One region of the Roseateles sp. genome, then DNA from elsewhere that is predicted to be linked to it. Evidence: riboswitches for the same ligand, from Rfam matches in the RefSeq annotation. Region 1 holds a riboswitch; the other holds the start of a gene.
The links. A riboswitch is a leader RNA that binds a small molecule or an ion and turns the genes downstream of it on or off. The one in region 1 is predicted to bind cobalamin.

Region 1 (7,156 bases):
GCGCATTGCCGATGCCGACGATGGCGCCGTCCAGCAGGCCTTGGGCCTGGGCCTTGCGCATGGCCTGCACGGCGCGGGTCGTGCCCTGCTCGGTGGCCGCCTGGATGACATCGGCATCGCTGATGAATTGGTGCGTGCGGATGCCGAAGTGAGCCAGGCGCGGGCGCGAAAGGCCGACGCAAATCATCTCTACATCGGCCACCACACGGCTGGGCGCGCGCCCGCCCGTGGCAAGAATGGCGGCGATGCCGGCCTCGACCGCCTGCGGGTGAAAGTCCGTCAGGCCGTTGAAATCGAAGTCGGCATTGGCGTGGATCATGCGGCGCACCACCGGCCACTGCAGCGCGTCGTAGCCGTGCGGACCGACCTCGGTGTCGATCACCGCGAAGGAGTCATGCTCGATGGCCCGCCCGGCCGCGGTCAGCTGCTCGGTGACGGTGTTGCCCTGGGCGTGGACGCTCATGCCGGCGCATGCCCGTGGGCATGGTCGTCGTGGGGGTGATGATGGTGGTGATGGTGCTCATGACCGTGCGCGTGGCTGTGGTCATGAGCGTGGTCATGCGAATGCGCGTGGTCGTGCGCATGCGAATGGTCATGCCCATGGTCGTGATCGTGCACATGCGGCTCCGGCCCATGGTGATGGCCGCCATGGCCCAGGCTGACGGCGATCTCGCGGAACTTGCAGCCGTCGCAAGGCATCAGGGCGGCCGGGGCGCCGGCGCGCAGGTCGGCGGCGCGCTGCTCCAGAAGCTCGAAGATCTCGCGCTCGGCCCCGAAATAATCGGCCAGGGCAAAACGCAGCTGCGGGTACTGCAGGCGCAGATGCTCGACCTGGCGCTCGATGCGGCTGATCAAGGTGCCGCTGAACAGGTAGTAAGGCAAGACGACGATCTGCGTCATCAGCTGCTGGCTTTGCCGCTGCACCACCCGCTCCAGACGCGGATGGGTGATGCCGGTGAAGGCCACATCGACCAGCTCATGGTCGCCCTCCTCCAGCAGCCAGCGCGCCATCTTGGCCACATCGCCATTGGCCTGGCGGTCCGAGGCGCCGCGGCCCAGCAGCACCACGCCGGTGTTGCGCGGGTCGGGCATGTCCAGGCTCATCATGGCCTGGCGCAGGCGGCGCTTGAGCAGGGCGAGGATGGGGTCGCAGGCGCTCAGATGCGGGGCATAGAGAAACTGCGTGCCAGGGCAGTCCAGACGCGCGCTGTCGATGGCCTGCGGGATGTCCATCTTCACATGCCCCGCGGCATTGAGGATCAGCGGCAGCACCAGCACGCGCTGCGCGCCGGCGGCGGCGCGGCGCAGGCCGCTGTGCAACATCACCGGCGCAAATTCGATGAAGCAGACCTCGATGCGCCAGCCCGGCTGACGCTGGCGCCATTGCTGGGCAAAGGCCTCGATCTCGTCGTTGGCGCCGGCTTCGCGCGAGCCGTGGCCGACCAGCAGGATGGTTTCGTTCGGGGTGATTGACATGGTGAGTTCGCCTCAGAGTTCGGGCTGGGCCGGCTCGCTGGCGCGGCGGAAGCGGTGGGTGAAGCTGGGGTCGTAGAGCTTGGACTTGGCCAGCTCGGGCCAGTGGCGCGAGCCCAGGGTCGGGCTGGCGATGACCATGGACTGGCTGACGATGCCGGCCTCGCGGCAGCGCTGTTTCACATCGGCCAGGGTGGCGCGCAGGATCTGCTCCTCGCCCGGCCAGGAGGCCTTGTGCACCACCAGGATGGGCGCGTCCTCGGCCCAGCCGGCCGCGCGCAGCTCGGCCGTGAGCTGGCCCAGCAAGGTGATGGACAGAAAGATGCACAAGGTGCAGCGGTGCGCGGCCAGGGCCGCCAGGTCCTCGCCCGCCGGCATGGGCGTGCGCCCGGCCACGCGGGTGAAGATCACCGTCTGCGTCAGCTCCGGCAGGGTGAAGGTCTCCACCGCCGCCGCGGCCGAGGCCATGGCCGAAGACACGCCCGGCACCACACGCAGCGGCACGCCGGCCGCATCGAGCGGCTGAACCAGCTCCATCAGCGCGCCGTAGAGCGCCGGGTCGCCGGTCTGCAGACGCAGCACGGTGTCGTGGCACGCGGCGCGCTCGATCAGCCAGGCCGACATCTGGTCCAGCGTCATGCCTTTCGAGTCGGCGATCTCGCAACCCGGCGGCGCCCAGCGCGTGGCCGCCTCGTCGACCAGGGAGCCGGCAAACAGGATGGCGCCGGCGCGCTCGATCAGAGCGCGGCCCTTGACCGTGATCAGGTCCGGGTCGCCCGGGCCGGCGCCGACGAACCAGACCGTGCCGGGCTCGGCTCGCGCCTCGCTCATGCGCGGCTGGCCGAGGGCGCGAAGCACAGCGCGGCGAACGCCTGGCGGCGCAGCAAGCCGGCCGGGCGCAGCAGCCACAGCGTGCCCAGCGTCACCACGGGCTCCAGCAGCACGACCGGCGCGTAGGCCAAGGCAAAGCGCGCCCACTCGACCACGCTGGTCTCACCCTGGCCGATGGCCAGCCAGAAGCCCACCATGGCGATCACGCCGCCGTAGTAGGCGCTGTCCAGTTGCAGCAGGGTCTTGACGGTGATGGGCCGCTCGCCGTGGACCAGGCGCTGGGCCAGGCCGTAATGCACGGCCATCAGCGGCAGCATCAGCGAGAGCGAGTTGACCGCCAGATGCACGAGATCCTGCGGCTCGAACACCAGGCCTTGCAGCAGCAGGCCGAGGGCCAGGCCCAAGAGCGTCGGCACAAAGCCGAAGCTCAGGTAGAGCGGCATGGCGCCGAGGAAATGCAGCTCGGACGGCCCGGCCTTCATATGGAAGGCCTGCATGAACAGCGAAAAGAACAGCGCCGCCAGCAGGGTGCGCAGCAAGAGGGCCGGCTGCTTGAACAGCGGCGGCAGATAAGCCAGCAGCAAGGGGCCGGCCACGGCGGCGGCCAGGGTCAGCTTGGCGGGGGCGATCAGCCCGGGTTCGATGTGCATGGCGGCAGCTCCGGCAAATGAAGGTGGGTGAAGAGACGAGAAGGCAGCGCGGCGGACGGCCGCGCAAGGCGAAGCAACGCGCAAGCCACGGCCAGGGCCGGACGCACGCGTCAGCGAGGGAAATTCAAGACAGGGTGGGAGCGGGCTTAGCCAGGGCCGGCGCGCCCACAGGCGCGAGGCGCGGGGCGCGAGCGGCCATGCGGCAGCTTCAGCCGACCGGCCGCAATCCGCAGGCGAACGAGCGCCAAGGACGAGGCCGATCCCGGCTGGCTGCGCCACAAGGCACGGCGAGCGAAGACCTGAAACTCAGACCCGATCAGGGCCTAGGAGGGGGAGGAATCCATGGGTAGAGACACCGAAACAGCGCGATCGCCCGCTTCCCCGCAGGTTTTCGCCACATGGTGCGGCAGCCCAAGGGCTGCGGCGCACCGCTTCGTTGGCCGGTATCCGGGCTGGTGAAATCGAGTCCATCGCCTTCCCAGATGCAAACAACAACATCCAGTGGCTTGAGATGAACCCTGAGGCCGGCTTGGCGCTAGGCCAGGCCGCTTCGTTCACGCACCGTTGCGGGGGCAGCTCAGTCAGGCAAGGTCCGAATGGACGGCTTGCATCTACTGATTCCCGTTTAACTGCAGGACTTTTGGGAGTCCCACGAGCACCAACAGGGCCGCATCCTAGCGCAAAACCGCGCGCCCGAACAAGCACTGTGCGAACTGCGGGTTAGGCAAAGACAACCGCGACCGCGCGGCCTGGGCAGCGACCCTGCCGACAGCGGCGCCGGGCCCCCGGCCCTAGAATGCAAACATGAACTCCTCGACCTTTTGGTTTCGATCACTGCCGGCCGTCCTGGCCCTGCTGAGTGCCGTGGCCCAAGCCGCCGATCCGGCGCCGGCGAAGCCTACCCAGGCGCCCGAATCCGCCCTGGCAAGTGCCCCGACAACTGCCGCGGCAGGCGCGGCCGACGCCCGTGTGAGCGTTGCTGTGATCGAGGACGACAGCACCCGTATCGAAGAGACGCGGGTGCGAGGCCAGACCCAGAAGGTCACGGTCCAGCCCAAGAACAGCAATTTGCCCGGCTACGAAATCCTCATGGTCGATGGCGGCCGCGACCTGTCGGCCGGCCCGGGCTCGACCCGCGGCGGCGGCGGCAAACGCGTCTGGAACCTCTTCAACTTCTGAAGACTGCGCGCCGGCCGGCCTCCGAGGCACCGGCCCGGCGCTGCGGCTTCACCCTTCCTGCTCCGGCAGTGCTGACATGGCTGTATTTACTGAAGTGACGCTGGATCAGGCTCAAGCCCTGAGCAAGCGCCTGAACCTGGGTGCGGTGCTGGGCTTGCGCGGCATCGGCGCCGGCATCGAGAACACCAACTATTTCCTGAGCACCGAGCGCGGCGAGTTTGTGCTGACCCTGTTCGAGCGCCTGAGCTTCGAGCAGCTGCCCTTCTACCTGCAGCTGATGAAACACCTGGCCACGCGCGGCCTGGCCGTGCCGGACCCGCAGGCCGATGCCAGCGGCACCATCCTCTTCGAGCTGCAAGGCAAGCCGGCCGCCGTGGTCAACAAGCTGCGCGGCGGCCACCAGCTGGCGCCCGACCTGCACCACTGCCAGCAAGTCGGCGCCGAGCTGGCCCGCATGCATCTGGCCGGCCAGGATTTCCCCCTGCAGCAAGCCAATCTGCGCGGCCTGGCCTGGTGGAATGAGACCGTGCCCGTGATCCTGCCCTTTCTGGCGCCGGAACAAGCAGAGCTGCTCAGCAGCGAGCTGGCCTACCAGCAGCAGCTGGCCGCCTCGGCCGGCTATGCGGACTTGCCGCGCGGCCCCATCCACGCCGATCTGTTCCGCGACAACGTGATGTTCGAGCCGGTGCCGCAGGAGGCCGGTGTCCAGACCCTGCCCGGGCGCGAGCGCTTGAGCGGCTTCTTCGATTTCTACTTCGCCGGCGTTGACACCTGGCTCTTCGACCTGGCCGTGTGCCTGAACGACTGGTGCATCGACCTGGCCAGCGGCCGCCTCGACGAAGCCCGCGCCCAGGCCTTTGTGCAAGCCTATGAAACCGTGCGCCCCTTGAGCGGCACCGAACACCGCCTGCTGCCGGGCCTGCTGCGTGCCGCGGCTCTGCGCTTCTGGATCTCGCGGCTCTGGGATGTGTACCTGCCGCGCCAAGCCAGCATGCTCAAGCCCCACGACCCAGCCCATTTCGAGCGCGTGCTGCGCGAACGCATCGCGCGTGCCTGGCATGCGCTGCCGGCCTGAGGCCGCATCCCCCACCCAACATCGAGTGATCTGACGGAATGAGCGAAGCCAGTCGCCCCACCAACCCCATGGTCCTGCATCTGCAGACCGTGCCCGCCCGCAATGGCCAGCTGTGGATACGGCATGGCATGAAAGTCTTCCAGCGCCGCCCCATGGCCCTGGCAAGCCTGTTCGCCACATTTGTGTTCCTGGCCTTCGCCTTGCTGCTGCTGCCCGGCGTCGGCATCGTCATGGTGCTGATGGCCGTGCCCTTGCTGTCCCTGGGCTTCATGTTGGCCACCCACCTGGTTCTGCAGGAAAAAACACCAACAGCCGCGGTCTTCCTGGCGCCGCTGCGCCTGACCCGGGAGCGGCGCAACACCCAGCTGATGCTGGGCGCCCTCTATGCCCTGGCCACGGTCGGCATCAGCCTGCTGTCCGAATGGGTGGACGGCGGCACGCTGGAGCAGTTGCAGGTGCTGATGGGCAAGGAGGCACCGGCCGCCGAGATTGAAGCCGTCACGTCCGACCCGCGCCTGTTCTGGGGCGCCGTCACCCGTCTGGGCCTGGCCGGCCTGGTGTCGATCCCCTTCTGGCACGCACCAGCCCTGGTGCACTGGGGCGGCCAAGGTCTGCTGCAGGCGCTGTTCTCCAGCACCCTGGGCGTCTGGCGCAACAAGGGCGCTTTTGCCTACAACGCCTTGCTCTGGGCCAGCGCGGTCCTGGGTTTGTCGGGCGTGTTGAGCGTCTTGCTCGGCGTTCTGGGTCTGGGCCAGTACGTGGCCCTGGTCGCCATGCCGGCGGGTCTGCTGCTGACGACGGTGTTCTACGCCTCGCTCTACTTCAGCTTCATCGACTGCTTCATGTTCGGCGCGCCCAAGGATCTGCCGGCCGCCAAGAGCGAATAAGCCCGCACGGGGCCCCAGGCCAACTGGAGGCCCTGGAGGCCCTGGCGACAACCCTAGCTTTGCGTCGTGCGCAAACTGTTAACGTTCACCTCAAATAACATGCCTACAACATACCCGCAGGCCATCACTGAGGAGACGAGACCATGACCCCAACGATTCCGCGCCCAAGCTTCTGGCGCCCCACCCTGCTGGCCCTGGCCTGCAGCCTGACCCTGCAGGGCGCGCATGCCCAAGACAGCAGCAGCTATGCCGAGCTGCGCACGCGCTGGCAGCAGCAACTCACCGGCGCCGGCCGCGCTGCGCCCACCTTGCCCGAGTGGCAGGCCGCCGCGACAGAGCTGGCCGACAAGGCCGAGCTGCACTGGCAAAACATGAACCTGGCCAGCACCACGCCCGGCCTGTGGCCCGACCTGCAAAGCAGCAGCGACGCCTCGGTGCTGACCAGCCACTACGCGCGCCTGCTGCTGATGGCGCGCGCCTACGCCTCGCCGGGCTCGCGGCTCCAAGGCCGCACAGACCTGGCCGAAGCCATCCAGGACGGCCTGGCCTGGATGCACGCCAACCGCTACCGCCCCGGCCTCGCCCGCTACGGCAACTGGTGGGATTGGGAGATCGGCGCGCCTCAGGCCCTGACCAGCATCCTCACGGTCATGCACGCAGAGCTCAGCGCGACCGAACGCGAGCGCTACCTGGCCAGCGTGGACTTCTACGTGCCCGACGCCACCTACCGCGGCAACCAGCCCAGCCTGGAAGAGACCGGCGCCAATCGCCTGGACAAGGCCTTGATCATCGGCGTGCGCGGCGCGCTCGGCGACTCGGACGAGCGCCTGCGCCACGCCCGCGACGCCATCAGCCAGACCCTGCCCGATGTCACCCAGGGCGATGGCTTCTACGCCGACGGCTCCTTCATCCAGCACAACTATGTGGCCTACACCGGCAGCTACGGCCTGGTGATGCTGGACAGCCTCTCGCGCCTGCTGCTGCTCTTGAACGGCAGCCTCTGGGCGCCGGACGACCCGGAGCTCAGCCATGTCTACGACTGGACCGAGCGCGCCTTCCGC
Region 2 (7,156 bases), 2.9 Mb from region 1:
AGGGTCACTCGGTGCACGTCAATGACCTGAAGATCCCCGCAGGTATCAAGGTCGTGACGCACGGCAAGCCGAACCCCGTGGTCGCCACGCCGGTGGAGCCCGTGGTTGAAGTCGTGGTGGCCGCAGTTGCCGCTCCGGCCGACGACGGCAAGAAGAAGAAGAAGAAGTAATTCTTCTCCCCTTCCCGCACTGCCCTGCCGATTTGCCCCGCTCACGCGCGGCATCGGCATCAAGAAGAAGGCCCTGCTCTGCGGGGCCTTTTTTGTTTCATTCCAATGCTTGAAACCTGAGCTGCCACCGGCGCCAGCGCCGACAGCCACAAGGCCATAATCTTTCGCATGAGCATCCGACTCTTTGTTGGCCTGGGCAACCCGGGCGCCGAGTACGAAGACACCCGCCATAACGCCGGTTTCTGGTGGACCGATGCGCTGGCGCGCAAGCTGGGCACCACCCTGCAGCCCGAGCGCAATTACCACGGCCTGTGCGCTCGCGTGAACAACGCGCCCGGCAGCGACGGCCCGGTCTGGCTGCTGCAGCCCATGACCTATATGAACCTCTCGGGCAAGTCGGTGGCCGCGCTGGCGCGCTTCTTCAAGATCGAGCCCGAACAGATCCTGGCGGTTCACGACGAGCTCGATCTGCTGCCCGGAGAGATGAAGTTCAAGCAAGGCGGTGGCAACGGCGGCCACAACGGCTTGAAGGACATGCAGGCCCAGCTGGGCTCGGCCAATTTCTGGCGTCTGCGCCTGGGCATCGGACACCCGGGCCACAAGGGCGAGGTGGCCGGCTATGTGCTGCGCAAGCCCCCGCTGTCGGAGCGCGAGCTGTTGCAGGACTGCATCGCCAAATCCATGGACGCCGTCGAGTTGATGCTGAGCGGTCAGATGGACAAGGCACTGGCCAAGATCCACGCCAAGCCGCCACGACCCAAGCCACCCAAGCCAGTCAGCAAGCCAGATGCTGACACCGTGTCCAGCAATGCTCCCGCACCCGGTCCAACGGATCTGAAAGTGAGCTGATCATGCACAGCGCCCCGCAGCCCCGCCCCTTCGGTCACCTCACCGCAGCGGCCCTGGCTGCGGTCCTGGCGCTGCCGCTCAGCAGCACCGTCATGGCGCAGAGCCAGACACGCAGCACGACGATCTACCGCTGCGGCCCAGACGGGCGAGACCTGCGCGACGCCCCTTGCCCCGAGGCAGCCGACAAGGCGCCCCAATCCCTCAGCTTCGACCAGCCCAGTGCCGCCGACCGGCGTGCCGCCCAAGAACTCGCCCAGCGGGATGCAAGGCGAGCTCGCGAGCTCGAAGTGCAGCGCCAGCAGCAAGAGGCCGAAGCCCGGCACCGGGCGGCTCCTGCCATCGCCATCCATGGCCGAGGCCAGCCTCCCGCAACAGCTGCCGCCCCCAGCAAGCAGGCGCAGGCCCCGACGCCGCCCAAGCCACCCAAAGGCCCCAAGCCACCAAAGACACCCAAGGCGCCAAAGGTGAGCCAGCCGGGCAAAGCCGCCAAGCCCGCCTCTGCGGCAAGCTAGAATCTCGCCGTTGGTGCTCGTGCAGGCATTCATGTCTGTGCAGTTAAACGGGAATCAGAAAGGCCGCGCTCCCACGGAGCCATGCCCAACCTGAGCTGTCCCCGCAACGGTAAGTGAACGAGTTCGACAACGCCCGCCGGGCGCCCGCTCGCACCTCAGCCTCTGTCAACAATCCACTGATGCCTCAAGGCATTGGGAAGGACACAGCAGGCCATGTTCACCAGCCCGGATACCGGCCAACAACGTGGTGCGCCGCGTGCCCATGCCCGAACCGGGCTGGTGCCGCAGCACATCGTTCAACAGGCGCTCAGCGGGTGAGCTGGCGCCTGGCAGTCTTGCTTGTTTCTCGTTCACATGACCTCTTCTGTCCGGCCCCAGGCCCGCACTCAGGCGCGCGCGTCCTTGTCCGCTTCTGCCGCATCCACCTCCCGCTTGTCTTCGATCACGCAGCGCAGCCTGCCATTTGCGCTGACGGCCCTGGCGGCACTCAGCCAAGCGCCCGTGCAAGCACAAACCACGGCCATGGGCCCCAGCAAGCTGAGCTCGGTGGTGGTCACGGCCACGCGCAGCAAGCTCGACCTCAACCAGGTGCTGGCCGACGTCACCGTGCTGACGCGCGCCGACATCGAGCGCCAAGGCTTCGGCAACCTCGCCGATCTGCTGAGCCGCCAGTCCTGCGTCGAAATCGTGCGCAACGGCAACCCCGGCAGCAGCACCAGCCTGTTCACCCGCGGCGCCAACACCCAGCACACCTTGCTGCTGGTGGACGGCGTGCGCATGGACACCCAGGGCGGCAGCGGTGGCCCGGCCTGGGAGGCCATCCCCCTGTCCATGATCGAGCGCATCGAAATCGTGCGCGGCGCGGCCAGCAGCGTCTACGGCTCGGACGCCGTGGCCGGCGTGGTCCAGGTCTTCACCCGCAAGTCCACGGGCAAGCCCCTGGTCGACATCGGCGCCGCCATCGGCTCGCTGGGCACGGTCAAGGCCGATTTCAATGCCAGCGGCTTGCTGGGCGACTTCGACTACGCCTTCGGCCTCGCCAATGAATACTCCGAAGGCTTCAACATCCGCAAGGTCAGCAATGACCCGGCCTACACGCCGGACATCGACGACTGGCGCAACTACAGCCTGAATGCGCGCCTAGGCTACCAGCTGAACCGCCAACACCGCGTGGAACTGGTCAACACCAGCGCGGCCACCGATGCGGCCTACGACGCTTCGGCCAAGCCCAAGGCCGGTGTCAGCGACCGCAATCTGCACCGCACCCAGATCACGCGCGCCCTGTGGAGCGCGCAGTGGAATGCGGACTTGCAGACCGAGCTGAGCCAGGGCGTGTCGACCGAGCGTTATGAAACGCAGACCAACAAGGCCAGTACCTATCTGACCGAAACCCGCGTGCGCCAGACCGCCCTGAGCGGCAGCTACAAGCTGGGCGCGAGCCTCGGCCAGATCAACGGTCTGCTGGAACGCCGCAGCGACGAGCTGGTGAACTCCGGCCTGCGCAAAGACGTCGGCGGCCGCGCCGACCGTCATCAGGACGCGGTGGCCCTCGCCTATCTGCTGAGCCTGGGCAGCGTGGACTTCCAGCTTCACGCCCGTCATGACGATGACAGTGACTTCGGCGGCACCAACACGGGCACGGTCGCGACCGGCTGGCGCTTCGCCAGCGGCTGGCGTGCCTGGGCCAGCGCCGGCACCGCCTTCCGCGCGCCGACGCTGTACCAGATCTTCAGCGAATACGGCCCCAAGCCCGGCGTGGCGGCCCTGAGCCCCGAGCGCGGCCGCAACTCCGAGCTGGGCCTGAACTACAGCAACGGTGACAGCGAGCTGGGCCTGACGGTCTACAACAACCGCATCCGCGACCTGATCACCTGGGACAGCGGCTTTGCCGCCAACTGCATCTCCACCTTCGGCGGCTGCTACGGCAATCTGGCCAAGGTGACGCTGCGCGGCGTCAGCCTGCAGGGCGAGACCCGCTTCGCCGGTCTGCGCCTGCAGGGTTCGCTGGACTGGCAGGATCCGCGTGATGTGGGCACCGACAAGATCCTCGGCCGCCGTTCGCGCACGCACGGCACCTTGCGCGTGGAAAAGACCCTGGACCAGTGGACCGCCGGCGCGCAAGTGCAGGCCAATGGCAAGCGCTTCGATGACCACGCGAACAAGAAGCCGATGGGCGGCTACGCGCTGCTGAATCTGGATGCGGGTTACCGCATCAACAAGCAGCTGCGCGTGCAGATCAATCTCGACAACGCGCTGAACAAGAGCTACGAGACGGCCCAGGGTTATGCCCAGGCGCCGCGCACCGTGCTGTTCAGCCTGCGCTACAGCTCCGAGCTCTGAAGCCAGCGCCAGCGAGTCCGGCATGAGCACAACAGCAGCAGACCACCAGCTGATCGTCGGCGGCCAGCGCAGCGGCAAGAGCCGCCATGCCGAGCGCCTGGCCCAGCGCTGGCTGAAGGCCTCGCCGGCGCATGAGGTCTGCGTGCTGGCCACGGCCCAGGCCTGGGACGAGGAGATGCGCCAGCGCATTGCCCGCCACCAGGCCGACCGCCCGGCCGGCATTGCCACGGTGGAGGTGCCGCTGTCGCTGACCCGCGCCCTGCGCGCGCAGAGCGCGCCGGGCCGGCTGCTGCTGGTGGACTGCCTGACCCTGTGGCTGACCAACTGGCTGATGCCCATGGACGGCCGGCCCGACCGCGCCGCCTGGGAGGCCGAGCGCAGCGCGCTGCTGGCCGCCCTGCCCGAGCTGAGCTCGCCGGTGCTCTTCGTGTCCAACGAGGTGGGCTGGGGCATCTCGCCGCTGGGGCGCGAGGTGCGCGACTTTGTCGACGAGCTGGGCCGGCTCAACCAGGCGGTGGCCAGCCGCTGTCAAGACCTGACCCTGATGGTGGCCGGCCAGGCCTGGACCCGGCCGGTGCACGTGGAGACCGATCTGCCATGAAGCCTCGTTTATTTTCTTTCTGCGCCCTCCTGTTCGCCCTGCTGCTGGGCCCGGCGCACGCTCAGGCACCGGCCAAAATCGAAATCAAGGACGACCTCGGCCACACCACCCAGTGGAGCCGGCCGCCGCAGCGCATCGTCACCCTGCTGCCCTCGCTGACCGAGACCGTCTGCGCCCTTGGGGCCTGCGAGCGCCTGGTCGGCGTGGACCGCTATTCCAACTTCCCTGAGGCGGTGAACAAGCTGCCCAAGCTCGGCGGCCTGGACGACACCCAGGTCGAGACCATTGTTTCGCTGAGGCCCGATGTGGTGCTGCTGGCCCCGTCCTCGCGCGTGACCGACCGGCTGCGCAGCCTGGGCCTGACCGTGGTGACGCTGGAGGCCAAGTCCTACGCCGATGTGCAGCGTGTGCTCGACAAGATCGGCGCCTTGCTGCAGGTGCGCGATGCGCAGGCCGTCTGGCGCCGGATCGATGCCTTGGTCGGTGCCGCGGCGCAAAGCATCCCGCCGCAGGCGCGCGGCAGCTTGGTCTATTACGAAGTCGACCGTTCGCCCTATGCCGCCGGCCCGGTGTCCTTCATGGGCGAGACCATGGCCCGCCTGGGCCTGAAGAACATCATCACGCCCGAGATGGGGCCCTTCCCCAAGATCAGCCCCGAGTACGTGGTGCGCGCGGCCCCGCAGCTGATCATGATCGGCAAGCGCAATGCCGACGGCCTGTTCCAGCGCCCCGGCTGGGACCGCATCCCCGCCATCCGCGACAAGCGCGTCTGTGTCTTTGATGCGCAGCAAAGCGATGTGCTGGCCCGCCCCGGCCCGCGCATGGGCGAGGCGGCGCAGCTCATGGCGCAATGTCTGCGCGAGCACTACGCCAAGCCATGAGCCGCGCCGCGCCCACCGCCTGGTCGGCTTGGCCGCTGCTGGCTGGCCTGCTGCTGGCCAGCGGACTCGCGCTACTGATGGGCGTGGCGGTGGGCAGCACCGGCTTTGCGCTGGACTGGTCGGGCACCGACCCCATGCAGGCGCAAATCCTCTGGCAGATCCGCCTGCCTCGCTCGGCCGGCGCCTGGCTGGCCGGCGCCCTGCTGGGCCTGGCCGGGGCCATCACCCAGGGCCTGTTCCGCAATCCCCTGGCGGACCCCTATTTGCTGGGCAGCGCTGCCGGCGCGCGCCTGGGCGTGGCGCTGAGCCTGGCCGTTCTGGGCGGTACACCCATGGGCATGCAGTGGCTGGAACGCCTGGGCCTGACCGGCGTGGCTTTTCTGGGCACGTTGATGGGCGTGAGCCTGACCCTGGCCATGGCGCGCGGTGTCGAGCAGACGCTGCGCCTGCTGCTGGCCGGCGTCGTCGTCGGTGTGGTGCTGGGCGCCGTGACCGACCTGGTGACCCTGGCCCAGCCCGACATCCTGCGCACCATGCAGGCCTTTGTGCTGGGCACCACCAGCTTTCTCGGCTGGCCCAGCATTGTGTTGATGGGCTGTGTATTGCTGCTGAGCCTGGCCGTGGCTTTGGGCGCCAGCGAAGCGCTAGATGCCCTGACCCTGGGCGAGGCCACCGCAGAGTCGCTGGGCGTGCGCCTGGGCCTGGTGCGGGTGCTGCTGATCGGCGCCTTCGCCCTGGCCACCGGCACCGCCGTGGCCCAGACCGGCATGATCGCCTTCGTCGGCCTGGTGGCCCCGCATCTGGTGCGCAATCTCTGCCACGGCTCGCACCGCCAGCTCTTGTTGCTCTCGGCCTGCGCCGGCGGCCTGCTGCTGCTGGCGGCCGACATCCTCTCGCGCTGGCTGATGGCGCCGCAAGAGCTGCCGGTGGGCGTGATCACCGCCATCCTCGGCGGCGGCTATCTGCTGCGCCTGATGCACAAGCGCAAATACGGAGGCCGCGCATGAGCCGCAGCGCGAACGCAGCCTTGAGCTGCCATGAGCTCAGCGCCAGCTTGCAAGGCCAGCCGGTGCTGCACCGGCTCTCACTGGAGCTGCCGGCCGGGCAATGGACGGCCATCGTCGGCCCCAATGGCGCGGGCAAATCAACGCTGCTGCGCGCCCTGGCCGGGCTGATTCCCAGCCTGGGCAGCATCGAGCTGCTCGGTCGCCCGCTGGCCGATTGGCCGCGCAAGGCGCGCGCCCGCGAGCTGGCCTGGCTGGGCCAGAACGAAAGCAGTGGCGACGAGCTGAGCGCCAAGGACGTGGTCATGCTGGGCCGCCTGCCCCACCGCGCCTGGCTGGCGCCGCCGAGCAGCGCCGACCAGGCCGCCGTGCAGCAGGCCATGCTGCAAACCCAGTGCTGGGACTGGCGCCAGCGCCCGCTGGGCCAGCTCTCCGGCGGCGAGCGCCAGCGCGTGCTGCTGGCCCGCGCCCTGGCCGTGCAGGCCCAGGTGCTGCTGATGGACGAGCCCCTGGCCCATCTGGACCCGCCCCACCAGGCCGACTGGCTGCAGCTGGTGCGCGGCCTGGCCCGGGCCGGCGTGGCCGTGGTCAGCGTGCTGCATGAGCTGAATATGGCCTTGCAGGCCGACGGGCTGGTCATCATGCAAGCCGGCCGCGTGCTCTGCCACGGCGCGCCCAGCGAAGCCGACACGCGCCGCGCCCTGCAGCAGGTGTTTGACGAACGCCTGCATCTGCTGGAGGTGCAGGGCCAGTGGCTGGCTTTGCCCCTAGCGCCCGTGACAGCGCCCGCACCCAGCCC

Region 2: it holds a riboswitch for cobalamin, as region 1 does, so the genes downstream of both, ACQY39_RS07980 (TonB-dependent receptor domain-containing protein) here and ACQY39_RS20450 (energy-coupling factor ABC transporter permease) in region 1, are expected to answer to the same signal.

Annotation. Positions count from the first base shown of each region.
Region 1 is NZ_OZ253537.1:4,750,095-4,757,250, forward strand. Features, by position in the region: gene ACQY39_RS20435 (precorrin-8X methylmutase) at 1-463, opposite strand, end outside; gene ACQY39_RS20440 (sirohydrochlorin chelatase) at 460-1,476, opposite strand; gene cobM (precorrin-4 C(11)-methyltransferase) at 1,489-2,304, opposite strand; gene ACQY39_RS20450 (energy-coupling factor ABC transporter permease) at 2,301-2,954, opposite strand; cobalamin riboswitch at 3,376-3,632, opposite strand; gene ACQY39_RS20455 (hypothetical protein) at 3,759-4,133, shown strand; gene ACQY39_RS20460 (homoserine kinase) at 4,210-5,208, shown strand; gene ACQY39_RS20465 (BPSS1780 family membrane protein) at 5,247-6,095, shown strand; gene ACQY39_RS20470 (polysaccharide lyase 8 family protein) at 6,239-7,156, shown strand, end outside.
Region 2 is NZ_OZ253537.1:1,843,193-1,850,348, reverse strand. Features, by position in the region: gene ACQY39_RS07995 (50S ribosomal protein L25/general stress protein Ctc) at 1-170, shown strand, start outside; gene pth (aminoacyl-tRNA hydrolase) at 339-1,019, shown strand; gene ACQY39_RS07985 (hypothetical protein) at 1,022-1,531, shown strand; cobalamin riboswitch at 1,526-1,786, shown strand; gene ACQY39_RS07980 (TonB-dependent receptor domain-containing protein) at 1,886-3,871, shown strand; gene cobU (bifunctional adenosylcobinamide kinase/adenosylcobinamide-phosphate guanylyltransferase) at 3,894-4,472, shown strand; gene ACQY39_RS07970 (ABC transporter substrate-binding protein) at 4,469-5,353, shown strand; gene ACQY39_RS07965 (FecCD family ABC transporter permease) at 5,350-6,360, shown strand; gene ACQY39_RS07960 (ABC transporter ATP-binding protein) at 6,357-7,156, shown strand, end outside.